DNA from 3 places in the Halomonas saccharevitans genome. Region 1 is predicted to be linked to each of the others. Evidence: riboswitches for the same ligand, from Rfam matches in the RefSeq annotation. Region 1 holds a riboswitch; each other region holds the start of a gene.
What was found. A riboswitch is a leader RNA that binds a small molecule or an ion and turns the genes downstream of it on or off. The one in region 1 is predicted to bind thiamine pyrophosphate.
Positions count from the first base shown of each region.

Region 2: linked by a shared signal. The riboswitch ahead of tenA (thiaminase II) and the one ahead of RSO68_RS04070 (sodium:solute symporter family transporter) in region 1 are both predicted to bind thiamine pyrophosphate.
Region 3: linked by a shared signal. The riboswitch ahead of thiO (glycine oxidase ThiO) and the one ahead of RSO68_RS04070 (sodium:solute symporter family transporter) in region 1 are both predicted to bind thiamine pyrophosphate.

Region 1 covers NZ_JAVXUR010000001.1:868,757-878,682, forward strand. The annotation lists gene RSO68_RS04025 (SOS response-associated peptidase) at 1-364, opposite strand, end outside; gene RSO68_RS04030 (DUF2806 domain-containing protein) at 381-1,385, opposite strand; gene RSO68_RS04035 (S24 family peptidase) at 1,709-2,071, opposite strand; tRNA gene RSO68_RS04040 (tRNA-Ser) at 2,261-2,348, opposite strand; gene RSO68_RS04045 (YiiD C-terminal domain-containing protein) at 2,471-2,974, opposite strand; gene RSO68_RS04050 (nitroreductase family protein) at 2,978-3,538, opposite strand; gene queF (NADPH-dependent 7-cyano-7-deazaguanine reductase QueF) at 3,823-4,659, opposite strand; gene RSO68_RS04060 (ABC transporter permease) at 4,665-5,438, opposite strand; gene RSO68_RS04065 (ABC transporter ATP-binding protein) at 5,435-6,376, opposite strand; TPP riboswitch at 6,837-6,956, shown strand; gene RSO68_RS04070 (sodium:solute symporter family transporter) at 7,040-8,482, shown strand; gene RSO68_RS04075 (LLM class flavin-dependent oxidoreductase) at 8,571-9,893, opposite strand; gene RSO68_RS04080 (3-oxoacyl-ACP reductase) at 9,890-9,926, opposite strand, start outside.
Region 2 covers NZ_JAVXUR010000001.1:1,042,540-1,052,465, reverse strand. The annotation lists gene pta (phosphate acetyltransferase) at 1-1,703, opposite strand, end outside; gene RSO68_RS04865 (acetate/propionate family kinase) at 1,690-2,895, opposite strand; gene RSO68_RS04860 (outer membrane beta-barrel protein) at 3,152-3,658, shown strand; gene thiC (phosphomethylpyrimidine synthase ThiC) at 3,794-5,728, opposite strand; TPP riboswitch at 5,807-5,918, opposite strand; gene tenA (thiaminase II) at 6,005-6,673, opposite strand; TPP riboswitch at 6,743-6,885, opposite strand; gene RSO68_RS04845 (YceI family protein) at 6,941-7,561, opposite strand; gene RSO68_RS04840 (CDP-alcohol phosphatidyltransferase family protein) at 7,627-8,319, opposite strand; gene RSO68_RS04835 (zinc-dependent alcohol dehydrogenase) at 8,514-9,500, shown strand; gene RSO68_RS04830 (6-pyruvoyl trahydropterin synthase family protein) at 9,518-9,916, shown strand.
Region 3 covers NZ_JAVXUR010000001.1:63,902-73,827, reverse strand. The annotation lists gene RSO68_RS00395 (DUF294 nucleotidyltransferase-like domain-containing protein) at 1-736, opposite strand, end outside; gene RSO68_RS00390 (HlyU family transcriptional regulator) at 1,077-1,391, opposite strand; gene RSO68_RS00385 (argininosuccinate synthase) at 1,441-2,661, opposite strand; gene rnt (ribonuclease T) at 2,809-3,474, shown strand; gene grxD (Grx4 family monothiol glutaredoxin) at 3,568-3,918, opposite strand; gene argF (ornithine carbamoyltransferase) at 4,093-5,013, shown strand; gene RSO68_RS00365 (hypothetical protein) at 5,112-5,417, shown strand; TPP riboswitch at 5,534-5,656, shown strand; gene thiO (glycine oxidase ThiO) at 5,719-6,819, shown strand; gene thiS (sulfur carrier protein ThiS) at 6,816-7,025, shown strand; gene RSO68_RS00350 (thiazole synthase) at 7,025-7,825, shown strand; gene RSO68_RS00345 (alcohol dehydrogenase catalytic domain-containing protein) at 7,969-9,105, shown strand; gene RSO68_RS00340 (proline racemase family protein) at 9,102-9,926, shown strand, end outside.

The sequences.
Region 1 (9,926 bases):
GATCCTCGCGGCACAGGAAGTGCGGCTGCTTCTTCCCGTCCACGGGCAGCCACTCGTACCAGCCATCCGCCGGCACCAGGCAGCGGTGATGGGCGAACGCCCCGCGGAAGTAGTTGGAGGTGGCCACCTTCTCTACTGTGGCGTTGATGGGCTCGGGCGCCTTCTCCTTCGCCCAGCGCGGCCGGTAGCCCCACCACACCTCATCCATCACCAGCGGCGCGTCATCGCTGGGATGGCGCACCGCGGTGATCCAGGTGCCCGGCGCCACATTGTAGCGAGGCGTCAGCTCCCGAGGCTCCAGCAGCAGGCGCAAGGCCTGGGAGAGCTTGGGATATGGGCTATAAAGAGCGAAGCGGCCGCACATTCTTATTTACGACACCTTAAGTAAGGGTTTTCTCATTAACCATAAAGAGCTTACCTTCCCTGTACGCAAGGTCAGACACCACCTTTTGATGGGGTGTCTTCACATCAAACAATCCGAGAACCTTTTCTAAATACTGCTCACTACCACCTCTTTCCTGAACCAGAGAAAAAAGATCAAGCCCAATCCTAGTGAACGCAGTATAATTAATAGAAATCTTATAAACTTCTTCCTTAAAGTCTATGCGACCAGCCTTACCACCATTCCTCAAAATAATTCTTGCACCTGACCGAAGATTACTAAAAGTTAACGACAGGCCTTGAACAAGGCCAATCTGCTCAAGAAGATTATAGTCCCCAAAAGCCATATCATCATGAAATTCCAACAACTCATCCTGAGGAAGAAGAATATGACTGGGTTCTTTTCCATTATCAGTGACTGCATGCCTAGCCACTTGAGAAAACAACTCTGCCTCCCGAGCGCTCATTGTTCGTAAAACATCCAACGTCCTAAGAGAGAAGCGATCAGGTGATTTTATTTGCCCAGCAAGAACTTTACCCCACAGGAGCTTCATGTAATCACTGCTAACATTTTCTATTATAGAGAAGTACAATGAAAGCCAATCTTCATCAACATCCTCTTCAGGAACATACTCCTCTTCCTTTAGTTCTTCAGCAGCGGCACTCAATACACTTTCGGTGTTAGCCTGTTTACGCATTGAAGATGCTACACCTGCGGAGTAGGCTCGCTGGGCCAGTGCTGTATACTGCTCCACGCTTTCAGAGGGCAGGCCCGTCTCAGAGGACAATACTTCTATATCCTCTCTGGAAAACTTAACCCCCCCCAAAGCTTTCCCATGGTTCTCTAATGCTCCAGAAACGACCTCAAGCTCTTTAGCGAAAGCTTTTGCATTCCTTACCCTAAAGAATGCATCCGTGGACCTACCCAGCCCTCTGGAAGTAACCTCAATAAGCTTTGTAATTGGCTGACTCAATCCAAACATATCACTAACTTCGATATTCACTTACTTCCCCCGCAGAAAACAGAAACTTTAAAAACTTCACGCATTAACAGCAATCGCTTTAGCGATACTGTCTGCGAGTAAAGACACGGCCAAAGAGCTATTATCAGCAGGCGCATGTCACATGCCTTCCAGAACTGTCACCACTTGGCCTTCGGTCTCCTGGGATACACCTCTAAGGAGAGTGAACAGTGCACGCTTCATCCCTACGCCTCCTTGCGTCTTCGTTGTAATGCCCTTTCCGGGTGGTTTCCCATCGATCGCGGCGGCCTTAAACCGCACTTACAACGTCCTGTCTGTGCAGGAATGCTATTTTAATTTTACAGTTACAAAACCCGTCCAATGCGAATCTCGCACCGACCCAGGATCTCTACATCCTTCATGTCCTGCGGCTTGATAAATTCCTTCTCATAGCGCGGGTTGTCGCTGATCAGCAACCAGGCGCCGCCGGCGACGCGCTGCACGCGCTTGATGCGCCGCTCACCGTGCACCAGCAGCAGGAACACCCTTCCGGGTGCGGGTCGCGGCTTCAGCTCGGCCTCTTGTCCGAGGCACCAACACCAGTCCCACCGTGTCAGCTGCGTGGGTGTGTCCGAAGAGAAAGCTAGAAACGCTATGTCACCACTCCCAAGCTCATTGCTGCTCACAACACTTAGGACGACAGTACCGAAAGCCTGAACGGCTGTCATTCCTGAATAGGAAATGACTGCCCAGATTAGGCATGGCGGCAGGAAGAGCGACAGCACGAGGAGAAAGGCCGTCCAAGGACGTCCTGAAGGAGCCTATGGAAGCCAGGTACTAGGTGTGGGTCAAAGTGTGGGTTAAGAAAATGCAGGCAAAGAAAAAGCCGCTGAAATCAGCGGCTTAATCGATATTCGTGGCGGAGGGGGAGGGATTCGAACCCTCGAAGCCTTTCGACTTACGCGCTTTCCAGGCGCGCTCCTTCGACCACTCGGACACCCCTCCGCATTGTTATCCTTCAGCTTTGGCGCGTGGCCTTTTGCTCAAGAACGGCGCATATACTAACGACTTAAGTCCGCGAATGCAAGCCAGTTTCGCGGTTTTCATGCGGCCCCATGCCGCCCGGCTCAGGCCTCGGGCAGCACCGCGTAGTCGCCCCGCGCTTCCAGGCAGAGAGTGTCTCCGCACCAGAGACGCTGGACCAGGGCGATGCGCCCCTTGCCGCGCCGCTCCAGGCGCTCGGCGAGGCTGGCGGGGCCGTCGTCCGCCTCGGGCTCGCAGACCAGCCGGTAGTCGCCGGTCACGGGCGCCAGGAAGCGCTGGGTGGACTCGGCGACCACCACGTCCCGGGCGAGGCCGCGGCGGCGCAGCCAGAGCGTGGTCCAGCACCAGCCGAGCAGGGTCGTCTGGGCGGCGAGCGCGCCGCCGAAGCCGGTGCCCTTGTCGTTGAGGCTAGGTGTGAGCGCCAGCTGCCAGGTGAGGCGCTCGTCATCGCGGGTCATCTCGCGGATACCGAGTGCGCCCACCATGGGAATCGCCTCGCCCAGCCAGGCGAGGAACGCGGCCATGTCGTCCTCGCCGCCGGCGGCGGGCAGCGGCAAGCGCGGGTGGGGAACGCCGATCTCGCGCATGGGTCAGTCCCAGCGCTCGACGAAGGCGTCGATGTCGTGCTCGGGCAGCGGCTTGTGGCGCCCGCCCAGGGTGCCCAGGTAGAGGAAGGCCACCACCTCGTCGTCCTCGGCGAGCCCCAGCCCCTTGCGCACGGTGGGGTCGAAGGCGTACTTGCCGCTGCGCCACATGGCACCGAGCCCCTGAGCGTGGGCGGCGAGCAGCACGCCGTGGGCGGCGCAGCCGGCGGAGATCACCTGCTCGATCTTCGGCACCTTGGGCTCGTCCGGGGTGACCTTGGCGATCACCGCGATGATCATCGGCGCGCGCTGCGGCTTCTTGCGGGCCGCGTTGAGGGTGGCGTCACTGGCGTGGGGGTCCTCGCGGAACTCGGCCTCGGCGAACAGCTCGCCGAGGCGCGAGAGGCCCTCGCCGGAGAACTCGATGAAGCGCCAGGGGCGCAGCTCCTTGTGGTCCGGCGCGCGCAGGGCCGCCCGGTAGATCGCCTCGAGCTGTTCGGGGTTCGGCGGCGGGCCCATCAGCTTGCCCATGGAACTGCGTTCGTGCAGCAGCGTCAGCGCGTCCATTGAGTCTCTCCCTTGGGTTTTTCAGACGAGAATCTTTCTCGTCACTCTATCAGCTGCCCGGGCGACTGTCGTGCCGGCGCCCTCCTCGTTAGGGCTATCGCAGATAGATACATCGCTCGGGGCTGATCTGGGAGCAAGCCTGTGAGGAGGCGCTGTGAACCCTTCCTTGGGCGCTACCGACGCCATCCCTGGCGTAGGATCTCCTCGTCAGATTGCCCCCAGCGCCCCTCGGCTTTCGTAACTGCGATAGCCCTGCCCGCCTCGTGCCTCTCTGCTGCGCGTCCTTATTGCCGAGAGAGCCGCAGCGGCTCGGGAGGCCGCTCGCCGGGGGTGGCGCGCCAGGGGCTGATGTCGAGCCCGCCGCGGCGCACGTAGCGCGCCAGCACCATCAGCCGCTCCGGCCGGGCGCGGGCCATCAGGTCGGTGAAGATGTGCTCCACGCAGTGCTCGTGGAAGTCCTGGTGCTGGCGATAGCCGATCAGGTAGCGCAGCAGCCCCTCGCGGTCGAGCCTGGGGCCGCGGTAGCGGATCAGCACGCTGCCCCAGTCGGGCTGGCCGGTGACCGGGCAGTTGGACTTGAGCAGGTGGGAATAGAGCGTCTCCTCGACGATCTCCTCCCCCGCCGTGAGGTGCTCGGCGCTCGGGGTGTAGTCGGTGACCTCGATGTCGAGATCGTCCAGGCACTCGCCGGGCAGGCGCTTCACCGCCAGTGCGGCGTCGTTCACGTCGAGCAGCTCGACGGAGACGGGCGCGCCGGCCGCCTGAGCCAGGTCGCGCAGCAGGGTATCGATCACCGCCTGGCGGCTCTCGAAACGGGTCTGGTTGAAGCCGTTGAGGTAGAGCTTCCAGGACTTGGACTCGATCAGGTAGGGCGACTCGGCCGGCAGGCGAAAGCGCGCCACGGCGACCAGCGGCTTGCCCCGGGCGTTGAGCCAGGAGACCTCGAAGGCATGCCACTCGTCCTCGCCGACGAAGGGCAAGGGGCCTTCCTCGATGCCCAGCGGCGCGCGGTTGGCGGCCCGGGGAATGGGATAGAGCAGCCCGGCATCGTAGTGCTCGGGATAGGCGGACTCACGCCCCAGCGGGGCGTGGGTGAGGGTGTCGGGTCGATGTTGGGTCATGTCTGTCAGCTCCTGATGCCCTTGCCATGCTTCAGCATCCACAGCGCGACGCCGTAGAGCACGCTGATGAAGGCCAGCACGGCCGCCAGCGCCCAGCCCACCGGGATGTCGGAGACCCCGAGGAAGCCGTAGCGGAAGACGTTGACCATGTAGAGGATGGGATTGAGCATCGAGACGCCCTGCCAGAAGTCCGGCAGCAGCGAGATCGAGTAGAAGACGCCGCCCAGGTAGGTCAGCGGCGTCAGCACGAAGGTCGGCACGATGGAGATGTCGTCGAACTTCTTGCCCAGCAGGGCGTTGATGAAGCCGCCGATGGCGAACAGCGCCGCGGTCAGCACCACCACGAAGACCGTGAGCAGCGGGTGGGCCACCTCGATGCGGGTGAAGAACAGCGACACCCCGGTGACGATCAGCCCCACGCCCAGGCCCCGGGCCATGCCGCCGAGCACGAAGCCGGAGAGGATCACCCAGTTGGGCATCGGCGAGACCATCATCTCCTCGATGGAGCGCTGGAACTTGTTGGAGAAGAAGGATGACGCCACGTTGGAGTAGCTGTTGGTGATCACCGCCATCATGATCAGCCCGGGGACGATGAAGTCCATGTAGCTGTAGCCGTCCATCTCGCCGATCCGCGAGCCGATCAGGTTGCCGAAGATGATGAAATACATCGTCATGGTGATCGACGGCGGGAGCAGGGTCTGCGGCCAGATTCGCGTGAAGCGCTTGATTTCCTTGTGAACCAGGGTCCATAGAGCGATGGCGATCTGCTGGGGATTCATGGGCGCGCCTCCTTCTGCTGGTCGTCTTCCACCATGGAGACGAACATCTCCTCCAGGCGATTGGCGCGGTTGCGCATCGACATCACCTGCATGCCCTGCTCGCTGAGCGCTGCGAAGACGTCGTTGAGCCGCTGGCCGCGGTGCACCACCACCGCCAGCTGGGCATCGTCCACCCGGCTGATCTCGAAGCCCTCGACCTCGGGGGCCGCCTCTACCGGATGGGCAAGATCGAGCAGGAAGGTCTCGGTATCGAGCTCGGCGAGCAGCTCGCGCACGCTGGTGTCGCGCACGATCTCGCCGTGGTTGATGATGCCCACGCGGCGACAGAGGCTCTCGGCCTCCTCGAGATAGTGGGTGGTGAGGATGATGGTGACACCCTCCTCCCGGTTGATGCGGCGCATGTACTCCCACATGCTGCGGCGCAGCTCGATGTCGACCCCGGCGGTGGGCTCATCGAGGATCAAGAGCTTGGGGCGATGCATCAGCGCCCGGGCGATCATCAGCCGGCGCTTCATGCCGCCAGAGAGCATCCGTGCGGGGCCGTTGCGCTTGTCCCAGAGGCTCAGGTCGCGCAGCAGCTGTTCGGCGCGGGGCAGCGCCTCGCGCCGCGACATCCCGTAGTAGCCCGCCTGGGCCAGCACGATGTCGATGACCTTCTCGAACTGGCTGAAGTTGAACTCCTGGGGCACCACGCCGAGGTGGTACTTGGCCCGGGCGAAGTCGGTGTCGACGTCGATGCCGAAGATCGTGATCTTCCCCGCGGTCTTCTGCACCAGCGAGCAGACCACGCCCAGGGTGGTCGACTTGCCGGCGCCGTTGGGGCCCAGCAGGGCGTAGAAGTCGCCCTGGGCGACGTCGAGGTCGATGCCCTTGAGGGCCTCGAAGCCATTGCCGTAGACCTTGGTCAGGCCACGGATGGACAGAGCCGGTTCGGCCATGAAAGATCCCGTACAGAAGATGAATGGGGTGCCGCGGCGGCACGCGCCGGAAAAAACCCGCTCGCGTCCCGGCACACGGGGCGCTGAGATGGGGGCGCCACGGCGCAATTCAAGCCGCCGCCCCTCCGCCGCAGGGCTATTGCAGTTGGCGTTATCGCTCGGGGCTGATCCGTCGACAGGTCCCGAAGTGTCGGACCAACGAGGGGGCGCTGTGAACCCCTCCCTGGGCGCTACCGACGCCATCCCTGGCGTAGGACCCCCTCTTCGACCTGTCCTCGGCGCCCCTCGCCAGATCCAACCTGCCTTCCGCCGCTCGAGCCGAACATCAGGCAGCGACCGGTGCCTGCCCGCCCCTAGCGGCCTACCATCTTACGCCACCGACGTGACAGTTCGCATGCTCATCGTTGCCGCGGGCGCCGCGGGCCGTGTTGACCCCGTGACGCCGGGGCCCTAGGCTGGAGCGCATTCCTGGGGGAGTCCTCGCGGACTGAGATTCCGGCAGCGTGCCTCGCGGCACGCCCGGTAACCCTTCGAACCTGATCCGGATCATGCCGGCGAAGGGAAGGAAGTGCCGTTCGGCCACGCTTCTCACCCAACGCAACCGCGTCCTCTCGTAGCGACGCTCGGCATCACGCCGGGCCATTCCATGCTAGGGAGAACGTCATGCTGTCGACCGCCCACGCCTTCTGGTGGCTCATCGCCTTCGCGGCGCTCTTTGCCGTGCCGGGCCTGCTCTATGCCCGCCGCCACCACGAGAGCCTCGAAGACTTCATCATCGCCCGCAACAGCCAGAGCGCCACCGCCACGGTGCTGACCCTGATGGCCTCGACGCTGGGCACCTGGATCCTGTTCGGCCCCGCCCAGGCGGCCACCTGGGGGGGCCTGGGCGCCATCGCCGGCTATGCGCTCGGTTCGCTGGCCCCCAGGCTGGTGATGATTCCGCTGGGGCGGCGCCTGCGCCAGCTCTCGCCGGGCGGTCACTCGCTCACCGAATTCGTGATGAGCCGCTACGGGCGCCCCATGTACGCCTTCACCCTGGTGATCATGCTGTTCTATCTCTTCATCTCGCTGGCCGCGGGGATCACCGCCATCGCCAAGATGGTCGGGCTGCTGGCGCCGGTCCCGCTCTGGGCGACCAGCTCGGTGGTGATGGCCGCCACCCTGCTCTACACCCTCTACGGTGGCCTGCGCGCCTCGATCTTCACCGACAAGGTGCAGATGATCGTGATCCTGCCGCTGCTCGCAGTGCTGCTAATCGTCGGCTGGCAGGCCGCCGGCGGCCTCGAACCCACCCTCGCCGGGCTCGAGGCGACGGCGCCGCAGCTGCTGGACGTCACCGACCTGGGCGGCCTCAAGGCCGGCCTCACCTTCTTTTTGGCCGTGATGCTGACCGGGCTCTTCTACCAGGGCAACTGGCAGCGCGTCTATGCCGCCCAGAGCAACCGCGCCGTAAGCCTGGGCTTCCTGCTCGGCGGCCTTCTGAGCGCGCCGATGATCTTCGTGATGGGCCTGTTCGGCCTGGCGTTCGTGGGACTGGGGCTGCCCGGCGACGGCTCGGTCGCGCTGTTCAGCGTGCTGCTCGCCGACATCCCGGGCTGGTTCGCGGTGGGGCTGATCTTCCTGGGCCTGGCGCTGGTGATGAGCAGCGCCGACACCACCATCAGCGCCGCCTCGAGCATGATCGCCGTGGACGGCGGGCGCCTGCTGCCCGGCGCCAGCGGCCCGCGGCTGATGCGCCTGTCGCGCTGGCTGATCCTGCTGCTGGCACTGCCGGTGACATTCGTGGCCGCCCAGGGCTACAGCGTGCTGTATCTCTTCCTGCTGGCCGACCTGCTGTGCTGCGCGGCGGCCTTCCCGGTGTTCTTCGGGCTGTTCAACCGCCGCTTCGACGGGCGCGCCGCGGTGCTGGCCACCCTCAGCGGCCTGGTCGCCGGCCTCACCCTCTTCCCGGCGCCGGGCGACGCCCTGACCACCCTGATGGAGTCCTTCCTGCTCGCCACCTTCATGCCGGTCGTGACGGGCCTGGCACTGCTGGCGCTGCTGCCGGCCAAGCAGCGCTTCGACTTCGCGGTGCTGAGCGCCGGCGCGCGACGCTTCGAGGGCTGAGCGCCGGCCGGCCGCCCTATTCATGAGCGACACGAAAACGCCCCTCACGGAGGGGCGTTTCGCGTTCTGGGGCTCGCTACTGATAGCGCTAAGAGTGTCGCCCCTCCGGGCGTTCGAGGCCGAAGTGGCCGCGCAGCGTGGTGGTGGTGTACGCCTCGCGGAACAGCCCGCGGCGCTGCAGTTCCGGCACTACCTGGTCGACGAAGTCATCGATCCCGCCGGGCAGCGACGGCGGCATCAGGTTGAAGCCGTCCGCGCCGCGGCCGCGGAACCAGCGTTCCATCTCGTCGGCGATGCTCTCCGGGGTGCCGATCATGGTGCAGTGGCCGCCGCCGGCGGCGAGGCGCCCGAGCAGCTGGCGCAGGGTCGGCCGCTCGGTCTCGATGATACGCAGGATGGTGGCGTAGCGCCCCTGGGGGCCGCGGAACTCGGCGAGCGGCGGCAGCGACGGCACCGGCGCATCGAGCGCCCAGTCGCTGCAGTCCTGCTCGATGAAGAGTTCCAGCTGGCGCAGCGAGGCCGCCACCGGCAGGCACTCATCCAGCGCCCGCTGCTTGGCCCGGGCCTCCTCCATGGTGGAGCCCACATAGGTGACGAGCCCCGGCAGGATCGGCACCGGCGCGCTGCGCCCGGCCGCCGCCACCCGATCCTTGATGTCCCGGTAGTAGCCCTGGGCGGTTTCCAGGTCGTAGGCGACCGCGTAGATCGCCTCGGCGTAGCGCGCCGCCAGGTCGCGCCCCTGGGAGGAGGCGCCCGCCTGCACCAGCACCGGATGGCCCTGGGGCGGGCGCGGCAGGTTCAGGGGCCCGTCGACCAGGAAGTGCTCGCCGTGGTGGTCGATCCGGCGCACCTTGTCCGGATCAGCGTAGCGGCCCTGGCGGTCGCGCTCGATGGCGTCGTCGGACCAGCTGTCCCACAGCGCCAGCACCGTCTGCACGAACTCCTCGGCGCGCGCATAGCGCTCGGCATGGGCCGGCATGGCCGGGTAGCCGTGATTGCGCGCCTCGCTGTCGAACATCGAGGTCACCACGTTCCAGCCCACGCGCCCGCCGGAGATGTGATCCAGCGAGCCCACCAGCCGGGCCGCGTGGAAAGGCGTGTAGAAGGTGCTCGAGAGCGTGCTGATCAGGCCGATGTGCCGGGTGGCCCGGCTCATGGCGGAGAGCGCGGTCAGCGGTTCGAGGTGCCAGTTGAAGCCGTCCTCCACGCTGCCGGCGCTCATGCCGTCGGCGAAGAACACCGCGTCGAGCTTGCCGCGCTCGGCGGTGCGGGCCAGCGACTCGTAGTAGGCGATGTCGCCGAGCCGTTCGGCGCTGGAGTCGGGATGGCGCCAGGCCGCGCGATGGTGGCCACAGCCCATCACGAACAGGTTGAGGTGCAGTCTCTCGTCGGGGTTGCGCGGCCTCATCATCCCTTCACCAGTCCGCCGTCGACGATCAGGTTC
Region 2 (9,926 bases), 170 kb from region 1:
ACCTGCTCGGGCAGCAGCATGAAGAAGATCGACGACACCTGGCGATAGCCGGGAGCCGTCTTGATCAGCTGGAAGGCGGGGCGCACGGTGTTGGCGGTGGTGTGGATCGCCCCCGAGACCAGGCCGTCCACCGCGCCCTCGGCGAGCATCATGGTGCCGAGCACCACGCTGTCCTGGAGCTGGTCCGCGGCGGTCAGGGCGTTGAGCTTGCCGGGGCGGCGCTTGACCATCGGCTTGACGTAGGAAAGGCGGAGCTCGGCCGGGTCGAGGATCTCGAGATCCTCGGGCAGCTCGAGGCCACGGCTCCGGGCCACCGCCTCGACTTCCTCGCGCCGGGCCAGCAGCACGCAGCGGGCGATGCCGCGCCGCTGGCAGATCACCGCGGCCTCCACGGTGCGCGGCTCGCTGCCCTCGGGCAGCACGATGCGCCGGCTCGCCTGCTGGGCCAGCCGCACCAGCCGATGGCGGAAGGCGGCCGGGGAGAGCCGGCTCGGGTAGCCGCGGCTGAGGTTCTCCTTGAGCCACGCCAGGTCGAGGTGATCGGCCACGAAGCGGGTCACCTGCTCGGCGCGCTCGGGATCGTCGATGGGGATGTCGTTGGCCATGCGGTCAAGCTGCTGGGCCGTCGCGTAGCTGTCGGAGTCGACGGCCAGCACCGGTAGGCCGCTCGCCAGCGCCGGGCGGCAGAACTCGATCATCGCCTCGTCCGGCAGTTCGCCGTGGGTCAGCAGCAGGCCCGCCAGCGGCACCCCGTTCATGGCCGAAAGCGAGGCGGCGAGCAGGATGTCGTCGCGATCCCCCGGGGTGACCAGCAGCCGTCCGGCGCGGAACACATGCAGGGCATGGGAGGCGCTGCGGGCGCACAGGCTGGTGCCCAGCACACGGCGACGGTCGGCCTCGCCCTGATGCAGGATACGCGCCTGAAGGGCCCGGGCGACGTCCAGCACCCGGGGAGCGGAGAGGCTGGCGTGCCAGGGGATCGCGCCGATCAGGCGGAAACGGTCGCCGTCCAGCGCCGGCAGGTGGTGGCGCAGGCTGGCGAGCTGCGGGTCGTCGAGTCCGGTGGTGAGTTCGGGCGCCGCCGGCGGCGCGGTGGCCTCGTCGTCGGGCAGCGGTCGCAGGCGCATCAGGATGCAGCCGAGGGTGCGCGGGGAGTCGACGCCTTCGAAGGGCTGGGCGTGCAGGTCCAGGCGCTCCGCCAGGTCGCGCGGGTCGCTCAGGTCGCCGTCGGCCACCAGGATGACCCGCGCATTGAGCGCGTGGGCCAGCGCCTCGTTGAGCCGGCTCGCATAGCTGCTGTGAGGGCTGGGGGCGAGCCCCTCGATGACCACGAGCTCCGGGGCGTCGCCCGCCTCCGGCAAGGCGACCCGGGCATGTCGCTCCACGGCCTCTTCCATCAGCTCGTCGACGCGCTCCTCGCGCAGCAGGCGCTCGAGCCGCGCCTGGGGCAGCGGCGCGGGCGGGTCGAGGCCCAGGGTGCTGGCGGCCAGGGCGCAGGAGCGATCGGGCCCCTGGCCGTTGATCTCGTCCTGGCGGAACGGCTTCATGAAGCCGGCCTTGAGCCCCAGGGTGTCCAGTGCACGGATCAGACCCAGGCAGGCGGAGGTCAGGCCGACGCCGCTGTCGGTGGGCACCAGCAGCAGGTTGCGGGGATCGGGACGGCGCTCACTCGGCCGCTCATTCGGGCGCTCAATTTGGGTCATGGGGGGTGGACTCTTCCTGAAGCAGGTGGCGGGTTTCCTCGGCGATGCGTCCCTCCTCGTCGGTGGGTATGACCCACAGCTGGGGGGTGCGGCCGTCCTCGGCGAGATCGATGCGGCCCTCTCGGCCGCCCACGGTATCGGCATTGGCCCTGGCGTCCAGGCGCAGGCCGAAGTGGCGCAGCAGCTCGACCACCCGGGCACGCACCTCGCTGTCGTTCTCGCCGATGCCGCCGGTGAAGGCGATGCCATCCAGGCGCGGCAGGGCGCAGGTCAGTCCCGCCAGCGACTTGGCCAGGCGATAGCAGAATACCTCGATGGCAAGCTCGGCGCCCGCGTGGTGCTGGGCGGCGGCCTGGTGCAGGCGGCGCATGTCGTTGGAGAGCCCGGAGAGGCCCAACAGCCCGCTCTCCTTGTTGAGCAGGGTGTCGATGCGCTCGAGCGACCAGCCCAGCTGACGAGCCAGGTGGGCGTGCAGGCCGGGGTCCACGTCGCCGCTGCGGGTGCCCATCACCAGGCCCTCCAGCGGCGTCAGGCCCATGCTGGTGTCGACGCTCGTCCCCTGCCACACCGCGCAGGTGGAGCAGCCGTTGCCCAGGTGGGCAATGAGCCAGCCGCCATGACGGCGCTCGCTCAGGGTGTCGACCCGCGCGCTCACGTAGGCGTGGCTGCTGCCGTGAAAGCCGTAGCGGCGAATGCCGTGGCGACGATAGAGCGATTCCGGCAGCGCATAGCGATAGGCCCGCGGGGGCAGGGTCTGGTGAAAGGCGGTATCGAAGACCGCGACCTGGGGCAGGTCGGGGAACAGCGCCTGGGTGGCCTTGAGGCCCTCCAGGTTGGCCGGGTTGTGCAGCGGCGCCATGGCCACGGTGGCCTCGATGGCGCGCTTCGCGGCGGCATCGAGGCGGGTGGCGCGGGTGAAGCGCTCGCCGCCGTGGACGACGCGATGCCCCACCGCCACGGGATGCTGTCCCTCGAGACCCTCGAGGATCTCCGCCATGGCGTCGGCGTGGCCGGCCCCGTGCAGCGGCCGCGAGAACGAGCGGCCCTGGCTATCGACGCCCGTCAGGCGCGCATCCTCGCTGCCCAGGCGCTCGGCCAGGCCGGAGAGGCGGGGCGCGCCGGGCGAGGCGGGCACCAGGGCGTACTTGATCGACGAGGAACCGCAGTTGATGACCAGTACCGGGTCGTTCATGGCACATCCTTCTGTATCGAGTGGCGCGGGGCGTGCGATCGACTGTGAGCGCACGGGCACGGCGCCTTATTCTCGCGAAATTAACACGTTGCGAGGCGAGAAACAGTGACGTGGATCGCGAGACGGCGACGCAGGCGCTTCTCATTCTTTGCGTGACGCCGCTGCCGTCACCTCGAGGTGAGCATTGCACCTTGGTCTAAGCTGGGCCAGAATGAAGTCGTGTATGAAAACAGTGTTTTCTAACTGGAGGCCTGCCATGAAGACCCTTACGATCTCTGCGGTATCCGCGGCCCTGCTGCTGGCCGGCACCAGCGCCTTGGCTCAGAGCAGCGTCATGAACTACGACCCGAGCCCCTATCTGGGTGGCGATGCCCTGTTCTGGGAGCTGGATCCTGATCGCGGCTCCGGCAGCGCCGACAGCACCGGCCTGCGCCTGCGCGGCGGCGTGGCCTTCAACGACTACTTCGCCCTGGAAGGCCACCTCGGCGGCGGCGGTTCCGACGGTCCCGTCGAGCTCGACTACCTCGCCGGCGCCTACGCCAAGGGCATCCTGCCGATCACCCCGGACTTCCGCCTCTACGGTCTGGCCGGCTTCACCGAGGTGGATGTCGATATCGAGGAAGAGAGCGGTTTCTCCTGGGGCGGCGGCGCCGCGTTCGACGTGGCACCGAATCTGGCCCTCGGGGCCGACTACGTCCGCTACCTGGACGAATCGAGCTACACCTTCGATGCCGCGAGCGTCGGGATGACGTTCCACTTCTGATCGGGTGGCGACACGCCGCGTCTACGGTTCGCCACGACACCACGAAAAACGCCCCCGCCGGACAGCCGGCGGGGGCGTTCGAGTGTGTGAGGGGAGCCGGCGACCGTCCGGAACAGCGACAGTCGCGGCGTCGCGTCAGACTTCCTTGTAGAGCTCGGCGCCCTCCTGGCGGAACCGTTCGGCCTGCTCCTGCATGCCACGCTCTACCGTCTCTCGTTCTACCCACTCGGGGTCGCCGTCGAGGCCCTTCTCCTTGGCCTCGCGCTTCAAGAACGAATCGCGGACCTCCTGGCTGATCTTCATCGAGCAGAACTTCGGCCCGCACATGGAGCAGAAGTGCGCCACCTTGGCGGAGTCCTTGGGCAGGGTCTCGTCGTGGTACTCGCGGGCGGTATCCGGGTCTAGCCCTAAGTTGAACTGGTCCTCCCAGCGGAACTCGAAGCGCGCCTTGGAGAGCGCGTTGTCCCGGCGCTGGGCGGCCGGGTGCCCCTTGGCGAGGTCGGCGGCGTGGGCGGCGATCTTGTAGGTGATGATGCCGGTCTTGACGTCGTCCTTGTTGGGCAGGCCCAGGTGCTCCTTGGGCGTCACGTAGCAGAGCATGGCGCAGCCGTACCAGCCGATCATGGCAGCACCGATGCCGGAGGTGATGTGATCATAGCCCGGTGCGATGTCGGTGGTCAGCGGCCCCAGGGTGTAGAAGGGCGCCTCGTCGCACGCCTCGAGCTGCTTGTCCATGTTCTCCTTGATCAGGTGCATGGGCACGTGGCCCGGCCCCTCGATCATCACCTGGACGTCGTGCTGCCAGGCGATGCGGGTCAGCTCGCCCAGGGTCTCGAGCTCGGCGAACTGCGCCTCGTCGTTGGCGTCGGCCACCGAGCCCGGGCGCAGGCCGTCGCCCAGCGAGAAGGCGACGTCATACTGCTTGCAGATCTCGCAGATCTCCTCGAAGTGGGTGTAGAGGAAGCTCTCCTGGTGGTGGAAGAGGCACCACTTGGCCATGATCGACCCGCCCCGGGAGACGATGCCGGTGACACGCTTGGCGGTCAGCGGCACGTAGCGCAGCAGCACGCCGGCGTGGATGGTGAAGTAGTCCACGCCCTGCTCGGCCTGCTCGATCAGGGTGTCGCGGAACACCTCCCAGGTGAGGTCCTCGGCCACGCCGTTGACCTTTTCCAGCGCCTGGTAGATGGGCACGGTACCGATCGGCACCGGGGCGTTGCGGATGATCCACTCGCGGGTCTCGTGGATGTTCTGCCCGGTGGAGAGATCCATGATGGTGTCCGAGCCCCAGCGGATGCCCCAGGTCATCTTGTCGACCTCGTCCTCGATGGAGGAGGTGACCGCCGAGTTGCCGAGGTTGCCGTTGATCTTCACCAGGAAGTTGCGGCCGATGATCATCGGCTCGGTTTCCGGGTGGTTGATGTTGCAGGGGATGATCGCCCGACCCGCGGCGACCTCGTCGCGCACGAACTCCGGGGTGATCTCCTCCGGCAGGCGCGCGCCGAAGCCCTGGCCGGCGTGCTGGTGGCCGAGGATGCGCTCGACCTCCGCAGTACCCAGCGCCTGGCGGCGCTGATTCTCGCGAATGGCGATGAATTCCATCTCCGGGGTGACGATGCCCTGGCGGGCGTAGTGGAGCTGGGTGACGTTCACGGCCTTGCCATCTTTTGAACGGCGTGCCCGACGGGGCGTGCGGGTCAGATCGAAACGCAGGTTGGCAAGCATCGGGTCGTTGGCCCGGCGCCGGCCGTAGTCGGAGGTCGGGCCGTCGAGGCGCTCGGTGTCGCCGCGTTCCTCGATCCAGTCGCGGCGCAGCTCGGCAAGGCCCCGGCGCAGGTCGATCTCGGCCTCGGGGTCGGTGTAGGGGCCGGAGGTGTCGTAGACCAGCAGCGGCGGGTTGGCCTCGTCCTCACCGGAGGTCCTGGTCGGCGAGAGACTGATCTCGCGGAACGGCACCCGGATGTCCGGGCGCGAGCCCTCCACGTAGATCTTGCGCGAGCCGGGCAGCGGCTTTACGGCGGCCTCGTCGACGCGGGCGCTCTCGGCGAGGAAATGGGCGGTCTTGCTCATGGTGTTCTCCCTTGGATTGTCGGGGTCTTGTTCAGGGAGGACACAGGCGGGAAGGACAGGGGCCACGGTGCCGGGGCGTGCGGCCTGTCGCTTGATCCCTACGCTGGTCCTAGCCAGTTCAGGTTCAACGGGATCCATGCTGGCAAGCGCATGGTCTCAGCCGTCATCAACGGCGCCCCGTCAAGCGTTGGTGGTCGGGCAATCTCGCGATTCCCCTTCTATCCCGTGGGTGGGCGGCCTGACCAGAACCAGCCCGGGATGACAGCTGGGGCCAGCTCAGAGGCGCTGGTCGAGCCCCATCTGCCAGAAGTCGATCTCGAGCCGGGTGGCGTCGCGGAACACCGCGGTAAGCTCGGCGAAGCGCGCCGGCGTCACCTCCGCCAGGCGGGCGTCGAGCCAGGCGCGCTCGTCCGCCATGGCCTGCTGAAACGCCTCGCTCTCGTACATGGCGATCCAGGCGTCATAGGGATTCGCGTCGCCGCGCACCGTGGTGGCGCGGCCGTTGAGCCACTGGGCGATCTCGCCGTAGCCGACCAGGCAGGGGGCCAGCGCCACGTGCAGGTCGAGCAGGTCGCCGCGGTGGCCGGTATCCAGCACGTAGCGGGTGTAGGCCAGCGTCGCGCGGGCCTCGGGCAGGCGCGAAAGGTCCTGCTCCGAGATGCCCCAGGCGCGGCAGTAGTCCACGTGCAGCCCCAGCTCGACGTCGAGGATGGTCTTCAAGCCGTCGAAGGCGTGACGTAGCTCGCCGAGGTCGCGGCTCTTGTAGGCGGCCAGGGCATAGGCCCGGGCGAAATGGATCAGGAACAGGTAGTCCTGCTGGAGGTAGTGGCGAAAGGCGCCTTCCTCGAGGGTGGCGTCGCCGAGCCGGCGAACGAAGTCGTGCTCGATGTAGGCGCGCCAGTCGTCCTGGCAGGCCGCGGTGAGATCGTCGAATCGGTAGCCCATCTTGTCTCCGGTCTGAGGGCGATCCGGAAGCGGGGCGGGAGAGGGTGACCGGGGAAGGTGCCGAGATGGCGCTGGTCACCGCTTGATTCCTACGCCGGTACTAGCCGGATCAGGTTCACGGGACCAGCGCTCGGTGTCTCGAGTCTGTTGCGACAGACTCTCGATACCCTGCGCCATCTCAGCCGGCTCTACCGGCACCCCGTCAAGCGAAGCCTTGACTGTAGCATTCTGGCGGAGATTTACCAGCCTGCCTGCGGTGGGAGTCGGCTACTGCCGAATGGCTTCCAGCTCGAGGATCAGCTCCACCTCGTCGCCGACCAGGCCGTTGTCGACCCCGTAGGTCATTCCCCAGTCGCTGCGCTGGAGGGTGGTGCGTGCCGACAGCCCCAGGGTGTGCTGCTCGTGGCCGAAGGGGTAGGTCGCGGCCTTGTTGAGCGTGACCTCCAGAGTCACCGGGTGGGTCTCGCCCAGCAGGGTCAGATCGCCCTCGAGAGTGCCCTGGCGGTCGCTGTGCGTCTCGAGGCCGGTGGCCTCGAAGACGATGGTCGGGTAACGCCCCGCGTCGAGGAAGTCATCGCTGCGCAGGTGGTCGTCGCGATCGTCGTGATTGGTGAAGGCGCTGTCGGCCGTGATTTCGACCCTGCCGGAGTGCAGCCGCTGCGTCTGCTCGTCATAGACGAATTCGCCACGACCCTCCAGGAACATGCCGAGGGTATCCGCGTAGCCGATGTGTTCGGTCAGAAAGCCGATGGAGAAGTGGTCGGGATCGATCTCGTAGGTATGTGGCTCGGCGCTGGCCATGGGCGTCGTGAGGACGCCCAGCGTCAGGACCAGTCCGGTAGCGATCGGCAGGGGGGAGCAGGGTGTCGGGTGGCGAGGCGTGGGCATGGGGGCATCCTCCGGGGGGCTAGGGTCAGGGATCAGGGGCACGGGGTCTTGCCGTCCTGTGGCCATCACGCCGAGGCGCGGCGATACAGCCAGCGTATATCGGTGATGAACGACCAGCTGAGGGCCAAAAGCGCACTGCCCGCCAGCCAGCTCGCCGCTGTGGTGCCGGTCACGGGCAGCAGGGCGATCATCAGGGCGGCCACCTGCCAGACGCATACCGCCTTGCGGCGGCGACTCTCCGGCAGCGGTTCGGTCAGCCAGGTCATCCTGAGCCCGGCAATAACGAAAGCGTAGCGCATGGCGCCGATGGCCAGGACCCAAGGGCCTGCCTTGTCGAGCAGCAGTAGCGCCAGGCACAGCACGAGGATGAAGAAGGCATCGAGCTCCATGTCGAACCGGGCGCCGAAGTCGCTCTGGGTGGACGTGCGCCGGGCGACCCAGCCATCCACGCCGTCCAGCAGCAGGGCCAGCAGGGCCAGGATGGCGAGGGGAAACGCGGAGCGGGCCAGCAGATCCGGATCGGCCAGGGTGCCGGCCAGCAGGGCGACGATAGCGCCTCGCCCCAGGGTGACGCGGTTGGCCCAGCCCAGTTCACGCCAGTGGGCGGGCAGGTTCGCCAGGACTAGCCCGGCCATGATGAGGTAGCAGACCATCGCCAACAGTGGGACCGGCAGGCTCGCCTCTAGCCAGCCAGTGAGCAGTGAGGCCGGAATCACCAGGCCCAGGGCCCCTGTTCCAAGGTCACGAGCGATCGTCATAGGCGCCTCTATCGCGGCATGATGCGGTCGATAAATGACGATACTGCATTGTTCATCGGCGTGCTAGTGTATCAATATTGTAGAAGTTTAGGGCGTGTCGCCATGCGCGATACCGGCCCGGGGCAGGTGGCCAGCACGGGGCCCCTGGATTGTATCCCGTAACACCCGCCGAATATTGCCAAAGGGATCTTGCCATGCCACACGAGACCGCTACCGCCTTCTGGACCCTGGCTCCCGGCCAGGGGGCCCTGCGAGAGGAGGTTCTGGCCAGGCCCGGCCCCGGCGAGGTGGCCGTTCGCACCCTCTATAGCGGCATCAGCCGAGGCACCGAGGCGCTGGTCTTCGGGGGGCGGGTGCCGGAAAGCGAATGGCAGCGCATGCGTGCCCCCTTCCAGGCAGGCGACTTCCCCGGGCCGGTCAAGTACGGCTACATCAACGTGGGTGTCGTCGAAGCCGGGGAGCCCTCCCTGATCGGTCGCGAGGTGTTTTGCCTCTATCCCCACCAGGATCGCTTCGTGGTGTCGGCGGATGCCGTGACGCCGCTGCCGGACGGCCTGCCGGCGGCGCGAGCCGTGCTCGCGGCCAACATGGAGACGGCCATCAATGCGGTCTGGGATGCCGCCCCCGGGGTGGGAGACCGGATCGCCGTGGTCGGCGCCGGCGTGGTCGGCGCCCTGGCGGCCTGGTTATGTGCCGCGATGCCGGGCACTCGGGTGCAGCTGGTGGACGTGATGCCGGGCCGTTACGCCCTGGCCGAGGCCCTGGGGCTCGAGCTCTCGCTCCCGGACTCGGCTCGGCGCGAGAACGACCTGGTGATTCATGCCAGCGGTCGGGCCGAGGGGCTGCGCCTGGCCCTTTCCCTTGCCGGTTCCCGGGCGAAAGTGGTGGAGATGAGCTGGTTCGGCAGTGCCCAGGTCGCGCTGCCGCTGGGCGAGGCCTTCCACTCGCGGCGCCTGACGCTGCAGGCGAGCCAGGTCGGGCACCTGCCCCCCGAGCGCGCGGCCCGCTGGGATTATCGTCGCCGCCTGGCCCTGGCCCTGGACCTGTTGGACGACCCGCGCCTCGACGCCCTGATCAGCGGCGAGAGCGACTTTCACGAGCTGCCGTCGCTGATGCCGCGCCTGGCCGCTGGCGGCGGCGACGTGCTCTGCCATCGCCTGCACTACCCGACCCCTTCCTGATGCGAGGAGCCTGACTCATGTACCGCCTCAACGTTCGCGACCATTTCATGATCGCCCACAGTTTTCGCGGCGAGGTCTTCGGCCCCGCCCAACGCCTGCACGGTGCCACTTACGTGGTCGACGTGACTTTTCAGCGCCGCGAGCTCGACGACGACGGCCTGGTCGTGGACATCGGCCTGGCCGGCGAGGCCTTGAAGCGCGTGCTGGCCGAATTCAACTTCCAGAACCTCGACGAGGTCGAGGAGTTTCAGGGCCGCAACACCACCACCGAGTTCATGGCGCGGGTGCTCTTCGAGCGCCTCGCCACGGCCATCCAGCTTGGCCATCTCGGCGAGGCCGCCCTGGGGCTCGACTCCCTCTGCGTGGCCCTGCATGAGTCACACGTCGCCTGGGCCAGCTACGAGGGCGCGCTGTAATGTCACAGGA
Region 3 (9,926 bases), 800 kb from region 1:
CGGGCAACTCATCAAGCAGGCTTGCCATCTCGTCGAGGAAGAGGTGCGCGGCGGGCAGATGCCGGGCTACCTGCTCGGCCAGCCCCTCGGCCAGCGCCGGCTCGCCGAAGACCGGACGGAAATCGAGCAGGATGTTGGCCTGCTGCACGCGCTTGATGCGCCGCTCCGCCGTCCATATCTCCAGCTGCGCCCGCCACTCCGAGAGCCGCTTGCGCCACATCGGAAAGCGCGCCATGACGTGCCCCCGACAGAGCGGAATGCCGGCCGCATCGAGCCGCGCGGTGAAGCGCTCGCCCAGCGCCTGGAAGTAGCCGTCGATCTCGGTATGCCGCGCGTCGGGGTAGTCAGCGATGATCATGGCGTTGTCCTGATCCGGCGCCAAAAGGCTCTCGTGGCGGGCGCCCGAACCCAGCACCAGCACGCAGAAAGCCGCCGGCGGCGCTCCCCAGCCCTGGGCCCGCATCTCGGAAAGCGAGAGCTCGATGGCGCGCCGATAGAGCCAGTCGTTGTGGTCGCTGATCAGCTGGCTGATGCGCCCGGCGGGCAGATCGAGGCGGTCGAGCGCGGAGACGAGCTCACCCTGCCAGGCATGGGCCGCGGCGAGGTCGGGATGCGGGCCGAGGCGCTCGAGTGCCCCGCGCAGCGGGTCCAGCAGCGCAGGCCAGGCCGCGGGATCGGGGTGTGCCTCGTCGGCGAAGAGCGCCCGCCAGGACGAGGAACGGTGCAACAGGCGCATGGACTCTCCGTGTCATGTCACGAATCGGCATTTCCTCGAGTCTAACGAGGGCATCCATTCGCCACACTTGGGCGAAAGGCCAAGGCGGAGGGAAGAGATGGCCGGCAGGCGATCACAGGACAACTATGACAGGAAAGCTGCGACAACAAGACCATGACAGAAAAGCCATGACAGAGAGGCGATGGCCGCGGGGACCATGACAGCCGAGGGCGGTTAAGGAAGGCGTTTAAAGACGGCCTTCAGTAAGGACTTTCTAAGGCCCTTAAGAGAGGGCACTTCAAGGAGAGAACGACGCGCCCCGTCGGCGGGAGCGTCGTTAGTGTGGCACCGCGGGCGCCGCTCAGCGCGGCGAGAACATGTCGTCGCCGACCTCGTCGATGAAGCGCTCGGCCTTGCGGACCATCAGGGTGTCGCAGGCCTCGCGGCCGGGCACCATGTCGGAGCGCTCGAAGCGGTGCTCGAGCATCTCGCCGGCCTGCTCCTCGCTCGAGGGGATCGGCTTGCGGATCCAGCCGCTGACGCGAAACTGGCCGCCCATGTCGGCGGGCTCGGAGACGATCAGATAGCCCTTGTATTCGACCGGCTCGGCGGCGGGCGCGCCCTTGGGCTCGCCCTCGTTGCCCCCGAACAGGCCGGACAGCAGCTTCTTCAGCATGGAACCTCCTGACAGAAAGACGCCGGCACGAGGCCGGCGTCGGGGTGGCTCAATCCTGACGGCGACCCTTGCCGGCGGCGATGCGCAGGCGCAGGGCGTTGAGCTTGATGAAGCCCTCGGCATCCTTCTGGTCGTAGGCGCCGGCATCGTCCTCGAAGGTCGCGATGGACTCGTCGAAGAGCGAAGCGTCGGACTTGCGGCCGGCGACGATGGCGCTGCCCTTGTAGAGCTTCATGCGCACCACGCCGGAGACGTTCTTCTGAGTCTCGTCGATGGCGGCCTGCAGCATGCGACGCTCCGGGCTCCACCAGTAGCCGTTGTAGATCACCTCGGCGTACTTGGGCATCAGCTCGTCCTTGAGGTGCGCCTCCTCGCGGTCCAGCGTCAGCGACTCGATGGCGCGGTGGGCGCGCAGCATGATGCTGCCGCCCGGCGTCTCGTAGCAGCCGCGCGACTTCATGCCCACGTAGCGGTTCTCAACGATGTCGAGGCGGCCGATGCCGTTGTCGCCGCCCATCTTGTTGAGCTTCTCGAGCACCTCATGGGGCTTCATCGGCACGCCGTCGATGGCCACGATATCGCCCTGCTCGAAGGTCAGCTCGACGTAGGTGGGCTGGTCCGGCGCGGCCTCCGGCGAGACGCTCCAGCGCCACATGTCTTCCTCGGCCTCGGCCCAGGGATCCTCGAGGATGCCGCCCTCGTAGGAGATGTGCAGCAGGTTGGCGTCCATGGAGTAGGGTGACTTCTTCTTCTTGGAGGAGAAGTCCACCGGAATGTCGTGCTGATCGCAGTAGGCCATCAGCTTTTCGCGGGAGTTGAGGTCCCACTCGCGCCACGGGGCGATCACCTTGACGCCCGGCTTCAACGCGTAGGCGCCGAGCTCGAAGCGGACCTGGTCGTTGCCCTTGCCGGTAGCGCCGTGGGAGATGGCGTCGGCGCCGGTCTGGTTGGCGATCTCGATCAGGCGACGGGCGATCAGCGGGCGCGCGATGGAGGTGCCGAGCAGGTACTCGCCCTCATAGATGGTGTTGGCGCGGAACATCGGATAGACGTAGTCGCGCACGAACTCCTCGCGCAGATCCTCGATGTAGATCTCCTTGACGCCCAGGGCCTCGGCCTTGGCGCGCGCGGGTTCGACTTCCTCGCCCTGGCCGATGTCCGCGGTGAAGGTCACGACCTCACAGTCATAGGTTTCCTGCAACCACTTGACGATGACGGACGTGTCCAGGCCGCCGGAATAGGCGAGCACGACCTTCTTGACATCGGACATGCTGAGGCTCCTTTTGGCTAACGATCATGAAAGGGGGAGATTATAGCGCGACGAGCCTCCAGCGAACACCGGCGACGGGACGCGCTGCGGCCAAGCTGGTAGACTGCCGCGGTCTAGAGAAACGATGCCCCAGACAAGGAGAGGTGCATGAGCGAGGCGATGGCCCGCGAACTCATGGCGCAGCGGTTCCGCAGCTTCCTGCCCGTGGTGGTGGACCTGGAAACCGGCGGCTTCAACGCGCAAGGCGATGCGATCCTGGAGATCGCCGCGGTAACCCTGACCATGGACCCGGAAGGCAACCTGCTGCCCGATGCCACCTATGCCTACCATGTCACGCCCTTCGCCGGGGCCAACGTGGAACAGTCGGCACTGGACTTCACCGGCATCCGCCTCGATGACCCGCTGCGCCAGCAAGTCGCGATCAGCGAGGCCGAGGCGCTGGGCGAAATCTTCCGCCCGGTGCGCAAGGCCATCAAGTCCCACGGCTGCACCCGCGCCGTGCTGGTCGGCCACAACGCGGCCTTTGATCACGGCTTTTTGAACGCGGCGGTGGCGCGCTGCGGCATCAAGCGCAATCCCTTCCACCCCTTCTCGAGCTTCGATACCGCGTCGCTCGCCGGCCTGGTCTACGGCCAGACCGTGCTGGCCCGCGCCTGCCGCGCCGCCGGCATCGAGTTCGACAACAGCGCCGCTCACTCGGCCCGCTACGATACCGAGCGCACCGCCGAGCTGTTCTGCGCCATGGTCAATCGCTACAAGGACCTGGGCGGCTGGGACCTGGCGCAGCGCGAGCAGGGCATGGAAGAGGCCTGAACGCCCGTATGCCCCGAGACGCCTACCAACGAAAACCCCCGCCGGCGCTGGCCGACGGGGGTTTTGTCATGCTGCGCGGCGCGCAGGCGGCCCTCAGGCCTGGGCGTCGCCCTCGCCTTCCTGGGCGCGCGCGGCCGCGGCCTTGACCAGGGTCTCCAGCTCGCCGGACTGATGCATTTCGGCGACGATGTCGCAGCCGCCCACGAGCTCGCCCTCGACCCACAGCTGCGGGAAGGTCGGCCAGTTGGCGACCTTGGGCAGCTCGGCGCGGATGTCCGGGTTGTCCAGCACGTTGACGAAGGCGAAGCGCTCGCCGCAGGCCATCAGGGCCTGGACGGTCTGTGCGGAGAAACCGCACTGCGGCAGCTGGGGCGTGCCCTTCATGTAGATCAGGATCGGGTTCTCGCCGATCTGGCGCTGAATGTTCTCGACGGTAGTGCTCATGACGTCTCCCTTACTCGTTTACTGGACTCGCCTGCCGGGCGACCCGGGGGGATTCGGGCAATACCCGACCGCGCGGGTCGGCCTTGTGGATGCAGCCATTCTACTGATGCCGGGCGCGTTGCGCATCCCCCGTGGGCTGGCTAGGATGGTCGTTTTTCCCCGTGGAGCGACCCCATGGCCATCCGCCATTTCCTCACCCTGCTCGATCTCAGTCCGGACGAGCTGCGCTACCTGATCCAGCGCGCCATCTCGATCAAGAATGGCCTGAAGACCCACGGGCCCACCTATACCCCCTTCGCCAACCGCACCCTGGCGATGATCTTCGAGAAATCCTCGACGCGCACCCGGGTCTCCTTCGAGACCGCCATGGCGCAGTTCGGCGGCCACGCGCTGTTTCTGTCGTCGCGCGACACCCAGCTCGGCCGCGGCGAGCCGATCGGCGACACCGCCCGCGTGCTCTCGGAGATGGTCGATGCGGTGATGATCCGCACCTTCTCCCACCAGGGCCTAGAGCAGTTCGCCTCGGCAAGCTCGGTGCCGGTGATCAATGCCCTGACCGACGACTACCACCCCTGCCAGCTGCTGGCCGACGTGATGACCTGGACCGAGCTGCGCGGCAGCGTCAAGGATCGCACTGCGGTATGGATCGGGGACGGCAACAACATGTGCCACTCCTGGATCAACGCTGCCCGACAGTTCGACTTCCGGCTGCGCATCTGCTGCCCCGAGGGCTATGAGCCCCGCCAGGACATCCTCGACGCCGCCGGCGACCGGGTCAGCATCGTGCGCGACCCGCATGCCGCCGTGGCCGACGCCGACCTGATCACCACCGACGTCTGGGCCTCCATGGGCCAGGAAGAAGAGCAGGCCAAGCGCGAGGCGGACTTCGCCGGCCTGCAGGTCACCGAGGCGCTGCTCGATCACGCCCGGGAAGACGCCCTCTTCCTCCACTGCCTGCCCGCCCACCGCGGCGAGGAGATCAGCGAGACCCTGCTCGACGACCCGCGCGCCGTGGTCTGGCAGGAGGCGGGCAACCGCCTGCACGCTCAGAAGGCGCTGATCGAGTTCCTGCTGTTGGGACACGTGGACAGCTGACGGAGACGCGGCGGAGGCCACCTTATACCTTGGTATGACATCGACCTTCGTCGCATGTATAATGCGCCGCAGCAATCCCGTTCAGGAGATGCGGCAGCATGAATCATTCCCACCCCAGTCACAGCGGCATGCAGCGCAGCCTGCGTCAGTGCCTCTCCCACATGGCCGCCATGCTCTATCGCCACGGCCATGTGCTCGAGACCGTCACCGTCAGCCATCGCGGCCTCGATCGCCAGGCCCTGAAGACCCTGGGAGCGGCCACCAGCGACTGGGCGCCCTGCCAGACGATCCTTGAGAACAGCCAGGCCGCCACCTGGAACGACCAGCAGCGCCTGGTGCTCACCGGCCTCGGCCGCGAGCTGCTGTTCGACATGTTCGGCGAAGGGGCCGCCGACTGCGCCTGAGCCCGATGCCGGGCTAGCGTATCGGGACCAGCCTCAAGACCAGACCTGAAGACCAGCCCTGGAAAATGCCCGGGCGCGCCCTCGATTGCGCGCCCGGGCATTTTTGGTTACGTTGTGACGACTTGTCGGGGAGCCCCGGTACGCTCATGGAGACGTGCACGGGGGCTGAGATCGGTACGGCCGAACCCGTTGAACCTGATCAGGTTGATGCCTGCGGAGGGAACAAGCTGTCGTCTCGCCCAGCAGCCCCCTTTCGTCATCCAGCCTGTTCCTCCACGTCTTCTGCTGGATGGACAACGCCATGACACACCCCACCGATAGAACCATCGCCGTGGCCGGCGCCGGCCTGCTGGGCCGACTGGTCGCCTGGCAACTCCTGCGCGACGGCCATGCCGTCACCCTCTTTGATGCCGGCGACCTGGAGCACCCCGCCGCTGCAGCCTGGACGGCGGCCGGCATGGTGGCGCCACTGTGCGAGACCGCGGTCTCCGAGCGCAGCGTCTTTGACATGGGGCGCTTCGCGCTGGCCCAGTGGCCGCGCTGGCTCGACGCTCTCAATGCCGGCGACCTGTGGCATCACCAGGGCAGCCTGATGGTGGCGCACGCCCAGGACATGGGGGAGCTCACCCAGTTTCGTCGCGACCTCACCCACGTACTTGGTGAGGAGCCGCCCTGCCAGTCGCTCGACGACGCCGAGATCCACCGCCTGGAGCCCGACCTGGCGGCGGGCTTTCGACAGGGCCTCTACCTGCCGGGCGAGGCTCACCTGGACAATCGCGCCCTGCTCGAGCGCCTGCTGACCGAGATTCGCCGCCTGGGTGGCACCTGCCATGCCCACTGCCCGGTGGACACCTTCCCCGGCGAGATCGAGACCCGCGACGGCCGGCATGCCTTCGATCTGGTCATCGACTGTCGCGGCACCGGCGCCCGCCAGCATCACGCCAGCCTGCGCGGGGTGCGCGGCGAGACGCTGCACGTGCAGACGTCGGAGCTCCGCCTCACCCGCCCGGTGCGCCTGATGCATCCGCGCTACCAGCTCTACGTGGTGCCCAAGCCCGACCAGCGCTTCGTCATCGGGGCCACCCAGATCGAGAGCGAGGACCGCTCGCCAGTCTCTCTGCAGTCTTCCCTGGAGCTGGGCAGCGCCCTCTACACCCTGTCGCCGGCCTTCGCCGAGGCACGCATCCTGGAGCAGGGCGTCAACCTGCGCCCCGCCTTCCGGGACAACCTTCCCCATGTCACCCAGCGTGACGGCCTGATCACCGCCAACGGCCTGTTCCGCCACGGCTATCTGCTGGCACCGGCGGTCGCCTGCCACCTGCTGGCCACTATCCGCGGCCGGGGCAAGCAGCCCTTCGCCGAGACCCTGACGGGACATCCGCCCCAGGAGAGCGCTGCATGAACGAGATCACCCTGAGCCTCAACGACGAAACCACCCGCCTGCCGACCGATACGGCGCTGGCAGATGCCCTGGACACCTGGCACTACACCGAGCGGCGCGTCGCCGTGGCGATCAACGGCGAGTTCGTGCCCCGCTCGGCCTACGCCGAGCGGGTCCTTAAAGACCGCGATCGCATCGATATCGTGGCCCCGGTGGGAGGCGGCTGATGAACGCATTACACGACGACACCCTGACGCTCTACGACGAGACCTTCTCCAGCCGCTTCCTGCTTGGCACGGCCCTCTACTCGTCGCCCGCGGTGATGCAGGAGTCCATCCAGGCCGCCGGCTGCGACATGGTGACCCTGGGGCTGCGCCGCCAGAATCCCGCCGAGGGCGACGGCGACGCCTTCTGGCAGATCCTGCGCGACAGCGGCTGTCGGCTGCTGCCCAACACCGCCGGCTGCCGCTCGGCCCGGGAGGCCATCACCCTGGCCCAGATGTCCCGGGAGATGTTCGACACGCCCTGGATCAAGGTCGAGGTGATCGGCGACGACTACAACCTGCAACCGGACCCCTTCGGCCTGCTGGAGGCTTGCCGGACGCTGATCGACGACGGCTTCAAGGTGCTGCCCTACTGCACCGACGACCTGGTGCTCTGTCAGCGGCTGCGCGACGCGGGCTGCCAGGCGCTGATGCCCTGGGGCGCGCCCATCGGCACCGGCCGCGGCCTGATGAATCGCTACGCCCTTCAGACCCTGCGCCAGCGCCTGGACGTGCCGCTGATCATCGACGCCGGCCTCGGCGCCCCCTCCCAGGCCGCCGAGGCCATGGAGATGGGCTTCGACGGCGTGCTGCTCAACACCGCCGTGGCCAAGGCCCACCGACCGGCGCTGATGGCCGAGGCCTTCGCCGAGGCGATCATCGCCGGGCGCAAGGCGTATCGCGCCGGGCTGATGCAGCAGCGCCAGACCGCCAGCCCGAGCACGCCGACCGTCGGGCAGCCGTTCTGGCATAGCGGCGGCTGACGGATACCACCGGGCCACCGACACACCGACCCGCGCAGCGGCCGAAAGGGATGACGCCGGGTCGGGGAAGTCTGCTATCGTCGAGTCGAATCGACAGCGATGACAGGAGGCACCCCGTGAGCAGCGAACGCGTTCCCGAGACCATGGCGGCCATGCTGCTGACCGGGCATGGCGACGTCGACCGCCTGGCCTATCGCACCGACGTTCCCGTGCCGGCCCCGGCTCGCGGCGAGGTGCTGGTGAAGGTCACGGCGACGGCCAAGAACAATACCGACCGCAAGGCCCGCGAGGGCCTCTACCCCACCAGGGACAAGGGCGAGGTGACCTCCTTCGCCATGGGCGGCTCCCCCACCCTGACCTTCCCGCGCATCCAGGGGGCCGACGTGGCCGGGCGCGTCGTCGCCGTAGGCGAGGGCGTACCGGCCTCGCGCCTCGGCGAGCGCGGCCTGCTCGACTTCAACCTCTACCCCGATGGACGCCGCGACCTCAACCTCATGCCGGACTACTACGGCCACGGCGCCGACGGCGGCTTCGCCGAGTACATCGCCGTGCCGGCGGACCAGTTCCAACACGTGCCCAACCCCGAACTCGCCGATGCCGAGCTCGCCGCCATGGGCATGTGCTCCTACCAGACCGCCTACCACATGATGACCTCGGCTCGCGTCGCCGCCGGCGAGCGGGTGCTGGTCACCGGCGCCAGCGGCGGCGTGGGCACGGCGCTGATCCAGCTGTGCCGGATCGTCGGCGCCATCCCCTATGCGGTGAGCCAGCTCGACAAGGCCGACGCCCTCCTCGCACTCGGCGCCGAGGCGGTCATCGATCGCGGCGACCTGCCGAGCTTCGTCGATCGCGTGCTCGAGGCCACCGAGGGCGCGCCCATCGATGCGGTGATGGACCTGGTGGGCGGCGAGATGACCGGCCGCTTCATCGACACCATGATCGTCGACATGGCCAGACGCGCGAGCTATCCGCGGCTCTCCATCGCCGGCGCCAGCGGCGGCAACGTAAGCGAGCTGATGTGGACGCGCATCTATCTCTATCAGGTGCAGATATTCGGCGTCTCCCACGGCACCCGCGAGGAGGCCGAGCAGCTGATGGCCTGGATACGCGACGGCCGGCTCAAGCCGGTGCTCCACGCCGCCTTCAAGCTCTCCGAGCTGCACGCCGCCGAGCGTTACTTCGTCAACCGCGGCAGCGGCTACCTGGGCAAGATCGTGATCGTGCCGGATGCCGAATGGGCCGAACATGGTGCGCGCTTCGCGCTCGAGGAACCCGCATGAGCCAGCCACTGACCCTGCAACTGATCGATACCCACGCCGGCGGCGACGTCAGCCGCATCGTCGTCGGCGGCATCGCGCCGCTGCCCGGCGCCACCGTCCGCGACCAGATGCACTACCTGCGCGACGACGCCGATGGCCTGCGCCGCCTGCTGCTGGAGGAGCCCTACGGCATCCCCGAGATGTCAGTGGACCTGCTCGTCCCCCCCAGCGACCCCAGGGCTGCCGCGGGCTACATCATCATGGAGGTGATGGGCTATCCGATCTATTCCGGCTCCAACACCATCTGCACCGCCACCGCGGTGCTGGAGAGCGGCCTGGTGGCCAAAGTGGAGGGACGCCAGCAGTTCACGCTCGAGTCCCCGGCGGGACTGGTGCAGATCGAGGCGCTGGTCGAGAACGGCGTGGTGGAGGCGATCACCTGCGCGGGACTGCCGAGCTATATCGATACCTACCGCGCCAGCCTCCACGTGCCCGGGCTCGGCGACGTGACCTACAGCGTGGCCTACAGCGGCGGCTTCTATGCCCTGGTGGACGCCACGGAGCTCGGCTTCTCGCTGGTGCGTAAGGAGGAGCGGGCCCTGGCCGACTGCGCTCACCGGATCGTCGAGGCGATCCAGGCCGAGCGCGGCTTCTCGCACTACACCCTGGGCGACGTGGGCCCCCTGCCCTTCCTGCACTTCATGGGGCCCGTCGAGCAGGTCGCGGACGGCTACTATCGATCCCGCTCGACCACCTACGTGCATCCGGGCGTGATCTGTCGCAGTACCACCGGCACCGGCACCTCGGCGCGCCTGGCGCTGATGCACCACGAAGGGCGCCTC